DNA from 2 places in the Streptomyces sp. NPDC057253 genome. Region 2 is predicted to be linked to the other one. Evidence: riboswitches for the same ligand, from Rfam matches in the RefSeq annotation. Region 2 holds a riboswitch; the other holds the start of a gene.

The links. A riboswitch is a leader RNA that binds a small molecule or an ion and turns the genes downstream of it on or off. The one in region 2 is predicted to bind cyclic di-AMP.
Region 1: it holds a riboswitch for cyclic di-AMP, as region 2 does, so the genes downstream of both, ACFULQ_RS34765 (M23 family metallopeptidase) here and ACFULQ_RS14720 (M23 family metallopeptidase) in region 2, are expected to answer to the same signal.

Annotation. Positions count from the first base shown of each region.
Region 1 is NZ_JBHUXV010000087.1:8,286-12,579, reverse strand. Features, by position in the region: gene ACFULQ_RS34775 (M16 family metallopeptidase) at 1-976, shown strand, start outside; gene ACFULQ_RS34770 (M16 family metallopeptidase) at 973-2,361, shown strand; cyclic di-AMP (ydaO/yuaA leader) riboswitch at 2,586-2,748, shown strand; gene ACFULQ_RS34765 (M23 family metallopeptidase) at 2,762-3,523, shown strand; gene ACFULQ_RS34760 (GntR family transcriptional regulator) at 3,723-4,294, shown strand, end outside.
Region 2 is NZ_JBHUXV010000022.1:21,215-25,508, forward strand. Features, by position in the region: partial or broken gene ACFULQ_RS14715 (aldo/keto reductase) at 1-444, opposite strand, end outside; gene ACFULQ_RS14720 (M23 family metallopeptidase) at 617-1,642, opposite strand; cyclic di-AMP (ydaO/yuaA leader) riboswitch at 1,654-1,811, opposite strand; tRNA gene ACFULQ_RS14725 (tRNA-Met) at 2,106-2,179, opposite strand; gene ACFULQ_RS14730 (class II glutamine amidotransferase) at 2,238-2,987, shown strand; gene ACFULQ_RS14735 (histidine kinase) at 3,242-4,294, shown strand, end outside.

The sequences.
Region 1 (4,294 bases), on a different contig from region 2:
GAACGAACGCAGGCAGCGCTACGACAACGTCCCCTACGGCACCGCGTTCGAGAAGCTGACCGCGCTCGCCTACCCCGAGGGCCACCCCTACCACCACACCCCGATCGGTTCGATGGCCGACCTGGACGCGGCCACCCTGGAGGACGCGCGCGCGTTCTTCCGCACGTACTACGCGCCCAACAACGCCGTCCTGTCGGTCGTCGGCGACATCGACCCCGAGCAGACGCTCGCCTGGATCGAGAAGTACTTCGGCTCCATCCCCGCGCACGACGGCAAGCCCGCGCCCCGCGACGGCTCCCTGCCGGAGACCATCGGCGAGCAGCTGCGCGAGGTCGTCGAGGAGGAGGTCCCCGCGCGCGCGTTGATGGCCGCCTACCGGCTGCCGCACGACGGCACCCGCGAGGCGGACGCGGCCGACATCGCCCTGACCGTCCTGGGCGGCGGCGAGTCCTCCCGCCTCTACAACCGGCTCGTACGGCGCGACCGTACGGCCGTCGCGGCCGGCTTCGGCCTGCTGCGCCTGGCCGGAGCGCCCTCCCTGGGCTGGCTGGACGTGAAGACCTCCGGTGACGTCGAGGTGCCGGTCATCGAGGCCGCCATCGACGAGGAGCTCGCCCGCTTCGCCGCGGAGGGCCCCACCGCCGAGGAGATGGAGCGCGCCCAGGCCCAGTTGGAGCGCGAGTGGCTGGACCGGCTCGGCACCGTCGCGGGCCGCGCCGACGAACTGTGCCGCTACGCCGTCCTGTTCGGCGACCCGCAGCTCGCCCTGACCGCCGTACAGCGCGTCCTGGAGGTGAGCGCCGAGGAGGTCCAGGCGGTCGCCAAGGCCAAGCTGCGCCCCGACAACCGCGCGGTGCTCGTCTACGAGCCCACCGCCCCGGCCGAGATCGCCGACAGCGCCGAGGACGCCGCCGAGGACCCGGAAGCCGCGGCGACCGTAGAAGCCACCGACGAGAACGAGGAGGCGGCCAAGTGACCGAGCTCGCCGCGATGGAATTCCACCCGCAGCCGCAGGCGGGCGAGCCCAAGGTCTGGGCCTTCCCCGCCCCTGAGCGTGGGACGCTCGACAACGGCCTCACGCTCCTGCGCTGCCACCGCCCCGGCCAGCAGGTCGTCGCCGTCGAGGTGCTCCTGGACGCGCCCCTGGACGCCGAACCGGCCGGCCTGGACGGCGTCGCCACGATCATGGCGCGCGCCTTCTCCGAGGGCACCGACAAGCACTCCGCCGAGGAGTTCGCCGCAGAGCTGGAGCGCTGCGGTGCCACCCTCGACGCGCACGCCGACCACCCCGGCGTCCGCCTCAGCCTCGAAGTGCCCGCCTCCCGCCTCGCCAAGGCGCTCGGTCTGCTGGCCGACGCGCTCAGGGCGCCCGCGTTCGCGGACAGCGAGGTCGAGCGGCTCGTCACCAACCGCCTGGACGAGATCCCGCACGAGCTGGCCAACCCCTCGCGCCGCGCCGCCAAGGAGCTCTCCCGGGAGCTGTTCCCGGCGGACTCCCGCATGTCGCGCCCGCGCCAGGGCACCGAGGAGGCCGTCGAGAACATCGACTCCGCGGCCGTACGCGCCTTCTACGAGAAGCACGTGCGCCCCGCCACCGCGACCGCCGTGGTCGTCGGCGACCTCACCGGCATCGACCTGGACGCGCTGCTCGCCGACACCCTCGGCTCCTGGACCGGTTCGCAGGCCCAGCCGCGCCCGGTGCCGCCGGTGACCGCCGACGACACCGGCCGGGTCGTCATCGTGGACCGCCCCGGCGCCGTCCAGACGCAGCTGCTGATCGGCCGTATCGGCGCCGACCGGCACGCACGCGTGTGGCCCGCGCAGGTGCTCGGCACGTACTGCCTCGGCGGCACCCTCACCTCCCGCCTGGACCGCGTCCTGCGCGAGGAGAAGGGCTACACCTACGGCGTGCGCGCGTTCGGGCAGGTCCTCAGGTCCGCCCCGGACGGCTCGGGGGCCGCGATGCTCGCCATCAGCGGTTCCGTGGACACCCCCAACACGGGTCCCGCGCTGGACGACCTGTGGAAGGTGCTGCGCACGCTCGCCGAGGGCGGTCTCACCGACGCCGAGCGCGATGTCGCCGTCCAGAACCTCGTCGGGGTGGCGCCGCTCAAGTACGAGACCGCGGCGGCCGTGGCGAGCACGCTGGCCGACCAGGTCGAACAGCACCTGCCGGACGACTACCAGGCGACGCTGTACCAGCAGCTCGCCGCGACCGGCACCGTGGAGGCCACCGCGGCCGTCGTGAACGCCTTCCCGGTGGACCGGCTGGTGACGATCCTGGTCGGCGACGCGGCCGCCATCAAGGAGCCCGTCGAGGCCCTCGGCATCGGCGAGGTCAAGGTCGTGACAGCCGAGTAGCGGACGCGACCCACGCGCACGTGACCCGAAGGGGCCCTGGTGACCGATGTGTCACCAGGGCCCCTTCGACACCCAGGTCTCTTAGATGTCCGAATTGGGCCGGAGGTTGCCTGTCTGCCCTGTGGGATGCGCTACAAACACCGTGATCGGTTTGGGGATCGAAAGTCCGCCCGCATAGCGTCCCCTGGGCTGTTCGTCAGGCAGTGCGCCGCGTCCGCGGCACCGGACAGTCATCGCCGAGTCCCCGTACGGCGCGAGCCAGGGGAGCCGGGGACCCACCACACGTCCCTGGGGTGAATCGGACGCCCGCGCACCGCGAGGGGGTCCGTAGGAGACCTTCCTGCTCCGAACCCGTCAGCTAACCCGGTAGGCGAGAAGGAAGGAAAGGACCAGCCACCACATGGCGTTCACCTGCGCCACCGGGAAGCACCGTCGTCCCAGCCGTATGAAGCGCACCACCGCCCGCGCCGCGGGCGTCGCCGCCCTCGCCACCACCGGCGTCATCGGCACCCTCGCCGCCCCGGCGCTCGCCGCCGACAACTCCGTGAGCTCCGTCGAACAGAGCGGCCTCATGCCCGTCGTCAGCGCCGGTGACTCGCTCGCCGAGCAGATCGACGCCCAGGCCGTGGCCCAGGCGCAGGCCGCCGCGCAGAAGAAGGCGGCCGCCGAGGCCAAGCGCAAGGCCGAGGCACGGGCCAAGGAGATACGCGAGGCCAAGGAGCGCGCCGCCCGCGAGGCCGAGCGCAAGCGCCTGAACGCCTTCGTCGCCCCGATCTCCGGCTCCTACATCTCCACCGGCTACAAGAGCGGCGGCTCCATCTGGTCGTCCGGCAGCCACACCGGTGTCGACTTCCACGCCGCCAGCGGCACCTCCGTGCACGCGGTCGGCCGCGGCACCGTCGTGGAGGCCGGCTGGGGCGGGTCGTACGGCAACAACATCGTGATCCGGATGGCCGACGGCACCTACACGCAGTACGGCCACCTCTCGTCGATCGGCGTCTCGGTCGGCCAGTCGGTCACCCCCGGCCAGCAGATCGGCCTGTCCGGCGCGACCGGCAACGTCACCGGGCCGCACCTGCACTTCGAGGCGCGCACCAGCCCCGAGTACGGCTCGGACATCGATCCCGTCGCCTACCTGCGCTCGCACGGCGTCAGCGTCTGACGACCCGCGCGCGACCTCCGCGCGGCCTTCGTGAAGCCCCGGCTCCTCCGAGCCGGGGTTTCGTCGTTTCCAACGCCCCGCTGTCCAAAAAATATCCCCGGATTCCGGCCCGCCGTCGGAAATTCCCGCTGATTGCAATAGAGTCACTGAACACACGTCAATCGGCGACGTTTCACGGGGATTAAGACGGAGGTCGGACATGCGTATTCCGGCGCACTCGGTATGCACAGCGATCCGGGACGACATCGTCGCCGGTGTCCACGAGCGCGGCAGCCGGCTCACCGAGGAACTGCTCGCCCGTCGCTACGGCGTCTCCCGCGTCCCCGTCCGGGAGGCCCTGCGCACACTGGAGGCCGAGGGCTTCGTGGTGACGCGCCGGCACGCGGGCGCGTGCGTCGCCGAACCGACCGAGCAGGAGGGCGCCGACTTCCTGGAGATGCGCATGCTCCTCGAACCGCTCGGCGCCTCCCGGGCCGCCCAGCGGCGCACCGAGGCCCATCTGAAGGTGCTGCGCGGCCTGGTCCGGCTGGGCCAGGAGCGGGCCAGGCGGGGCAACAGCGAGGATCTGCGCTCCTTGGGGGGCTGGTTCCACGAGACGCTCGCCCAGGCCTCCGGCAGCCCCGCGATGACCTCGATGCTGACCCAGCTGCGGCACAAGATCGCCTGGATGTACGTCGTGGACGCGCCCGCCGACCCGGTCGAGTCGTGGGCGGAGCACGGCGCGATCGTGGACGCGGTGGCGCGCGGGGACGGCGAGCGCGCGCGGGCGAT
Region 2 (4,294 bases):
GCCGATGATCTCCTCGACTGGAACCTGGGTCTTGTCGAAGTGGGTGCAGTAGAGATCTATGCGGTCCGTGCCCAGCCGCTTCAGGGACGCGTCGGCGGCGGCCTTGATGTTGGCGGCGGTCAGGCCCGGGAACTCGGGGTGCCGGCTGACCTTCGTGGCGATGACGACGTCGTCGCGGTCGCCGCGGGCCGCCAGCCTCCCCCACTGCCTAAAGGGCGCAGGGGACCCCCACCCGATGATCGTCTCGGACTCACCGCCGGAGTTGCCGTCGACCCACGCGGAGTACGAGTCGGCCGTGTCGACGAAGTTGCCGCCCGCGGCGGTGTACGCGTCGAGGACGGCGAAGGACGTGGCCTCGTCGGCGGTCCAGCCGAAGACGTGGCCGCCGAGGGAGAGCGGGAAGACCTCGAGGTCGGAGGAGCCGAGCTTGCGGAGAGAAGTCATGCCATACGTCGACACCCGCGCCGGACGCCGCTCTTCCGCTCCGGCCGCAAAGTCCTCGTAGACAACCGGAATCACCCCTCCGAAACTCCGTCCCTGCACGCACCGACGGCCCTGACGTCGGGGGGACGTCGTCAGGGCCGCCGGAAACCGTAGTGAGGTCAGTGAGGGAGGCTCAGGGGTTGAGCCCCTTGCCGCGCAGCCACGCCATCGGGTCGATCCCGTCGGCCGAGCCGTTCGGGTGGACCTCCAGGTGCAGGTGCGCGCCGGTGACGTTGCCGGTGGCGCCCACGCGGCCGATGACGTCACCGGTGCCGACCTTCTGGCCGACGCTGACGCTGATCGAGGACTGGTGGCAGAACCACAGCTCGGTGCCGTCGTCGAGGGTGAGGATCGTGCGGTAGCCGTAGGAACCGGCCCAGCCGGCCTCGGTGATGGTGCCGCTGTGGATCGCCTTGATGAGCGTGCCCGTGGGGGCCGCGAAGTCGAGGCCCGTGTGGTAGCCCGAGGACCACAGCGAACCGGCCTGACCGAAGGTGCCCGTGATGGTGTACGACGAGGTCGGCAGCGTGTACTGCTTCGCGAGCTCGGCCAGGCGCGCGGCCTCGGCCTTCTTCGCGGCCTCCTCCTCCGCCTTCTTCTTCGCGGCGGCGGCCTTCTCCTGGGCTTCCTTCTCCGCCTTGGCGGCGGCCGCGTCGGCCTCCTTCTGGGCGGCGTCGGCGACGGCCTGGGCGGCCTTGGTGTCGAGCTGGTCCTGCTGGACCTCGGCCTGGGCGAGGATGCGCGAGCGCAGCGCCTCACCGGCGTCCGAGGCGCCCTTGGCGGTGTCGACGGTGGTGGTGCCGACGCTGCTGAAGGCGCTCGTGTCGTCCGCGCCGGAGTCGGAGTCGTCCGAGATGAGCGAGCCGACGTTGGGCAGGTCGGGCATCGAGATGGAGACCGGCGGCTTGCCGGTGTTGGCGCTGGCCATCCCACCGGCGCTGACCGCGGCTATGACACCTACACCGAGGACGGTGGAGCTGCGGGCGAATCCGCCGCCGCGCTGCTTGGCCACGCGATGCCGGCCTCGCACCGGGGCGAGGGAGTCGGCGGTCGGGTTCCATTCGCCGAGGGGGGCGTCGTCGTCGGGGCGGTAGCCGCCGTAGACGAGCGTGTCGCGAGGGGCGAACGGGGCCTCGGGGGCAGGCGGGTTGGACGCCACGTGGGCGTGCTCCTTTCCTTCCTTCTCGCCTACCGGGTTAGCTGACGGGTTCGGAGCAGGAAGGTCTCCTACGCGCGTAAACCAACCGTGCTGCCACGGCGGTCGACGAGCGATTCACCCCAAGGTGGTGGTTCCCCGGTTCCCTTGCGGAATTCGGCGCGTGAGCACGGAGCCGTCTCTTGTGACGGCTGGGACGACCGCGCTGCGTTATCGAACGTTAATAGACCCAGGGGTCCGATTCCAAGCCGTTCCTCTTGATCATTAACGAAATCCCGCAGGACTTACGGCCCATGAACGGCGAAAAACGGGCGAGTTGACCATGTCTCAGGCAACACGCAGGTGTTGACGGTATGTCAGGGATGATGCGGAGGGCGCTCGCTCATTCACGCAATGTTACGGACAGGCCAGAGAAAACACCCAGGGCCGGAATCCAGTGAACTGGATTCCGGCCCTGGGCCTTGAGTAGCGGGGACAGGATTTGAACCTGCGACCTCTGGGTTATGAGCCCAGCGAGCTACCGAGCTGCTCCACCCCGCGTCGGTGTGACACCAGCATACGTCATCCGCGGGGCAGGTCGCGCACGCATACTCGCCCCATGTGCCGTCTCCTCGGCGTGGTCACCCGCGCCCCGCTGCCCCTGTCCACCGCCTTGGGCGAACTGGCCGCTCCCTTCACGGAGTTGAGCCAGGAGCACGCTGACGGATGGGGGATCGCGGCCCGGCCGGGGCGGGACGGGAACGGTCCGCGGGTGGTCAAGGGGATCGAGCGGGCCGTGGGAGACCGGCTCTGGGGCGACGCGCTCACCGGGACGCGCGCCGACGCCGCCGTGCTGCATCTGCGGATGGCGAGCCCCGGGCTGCCCGTCGTGCCGGGCAACACCCACCCGTTCACCGCGGGCGGCCTCGCCTTCGCGCACAACGGCTTCTTCTCTCCGTACGACGCCCTCGACGAGCTCATCGATCCCGACCTGCTGTCCGGGGCGGGCGGGAGCACCGACTCCGAGCGGTTCTTCCTGCGGGTGCTGACCCTGCTGCGGGACAAAGGCCCGGTCGACGCGCTCGCGCGGACCGCCGAGGACATCCGCGCCCGCGCGTCCTTCGCGAGCCTCAACTGCCTGCTGCTGACCGAGGAGGCGCTGTACGCGTACGCCGACGAGGACCCGGACTCCGAGGTCAGCCGCCGGCGCGGGCCCGACTTCTTCCGGCTGCGGTACCGGGCGGACGGCGAGCGGGTGGTCGTGGCGTCGAGCGGGGTGCCCCAGCCGGACGGAGCGTGGCGGGTGCTGCCGTACCGGCGGGTGCTGGAGGTCCGGCGGGGTGACCTGGGCGTACGTGTGCACGGGTGAGGGCCGGCGGGACGACCTGGGCGGCATCCGTACGCACGGGCGAGGGGCGGCGAGACAACCTGCGCGTCCGTGCACACAGACGAGGGGCGACGGGGCGACCTCCGCGTACGTGCGCGCAGGGGCCGCGGGGTGACCTCGGCGTACGTGTGCACAGGGCCGGCGCGGTGACCTCCGCGTACGTGTGCACAGGTGAGCGGCGGATGGTGTAGCCCGCTACACCGTGCCGGCGGGGCCGATCCTCTAGCGTGAGCCGCATGTGGAAGTCGGTCCGGCGGGCCGCGATGGCGACCGTGCACCTCGTGGTGGCCGCGGCGATGTGCTTCGGGGTGTACCTCTTCGTCACCGTGCTGCTGATCACCGCCGTGGGCACGCTCGTGGTGGTCGGCTGCTGGCTGCTGCCCGAGACGGTCCTGCTGATACGGCGGATCGCGGGCGCCAAGCGGAACCTGACCACCCTGTGGACGGGCCGCGAGATCCCCGAGGCGTACGCGCCCGTCACCGGCACCCTGCGCGAGCGGCTGCGCGTCTCGGTGCGGGACCCCGGCACGCTCGGGGACTTCCGCTGGATGGTGGCGTACTACCTCTACGGCGCCCTCCTGGTCCTCGCCCTCCCGCTGTGGCCCCTCGGTCTGCTGGTCGACGGCGTCTGGGCCGGGATCCTGCGCCGCGCCCCGGTCGTCCTCCCGCTGATCGTGAAGCTCGCGGACACCGAGGCCCGCTGGTCGACCCTGCTGCTCATGCCCTCCCCGAAGGCCAGGCTGGCCCGGCGGGTCGAGGAGCTGAAGGAGACCCGGGCCGACGCGATCGCCGCCCACGAGGCCGAACTGCGCCGCATCGAACGCGATCTGCACGACGGCGCCCAGGCCAACCTGGTCGCGCTGTCGATGCGGATCGGCCTGGCCAAGCGGGCCTACGACCAAGACCCGGACGCCGCCCGCAAGCTGCTGGACGACGCGCAGACCCAGGCCGAGCAGGCGCTGACGGAGCTGCGGCACGTGGTGCGCGGCATCCACCCGCCGATCCTCACCGACCGGGGCCTGACCGGCGCGGTGCGGGCGCTCGCGGCGAGCAGCGGGCTCGCGGTGACCGTGGACGCCGGCGGTCTGGAGGAGGGCACCCGGGCGCCCGCCGCGGTGGAGGCGGCGGCCTACTTCGTGGTCGCCGAGTCCCTCACCAACGTGGCCAAGTACAGCGGCGCGGACCGGGCCGAGGTCCGGCTCACCCGCACCCGGCGCGGACTGGCCGTGCGGGTGCGGGACGAGGGCCGGGGCGGTGCCGAGGAGTCCGCGGGCTCGGGGCTGCTCGGA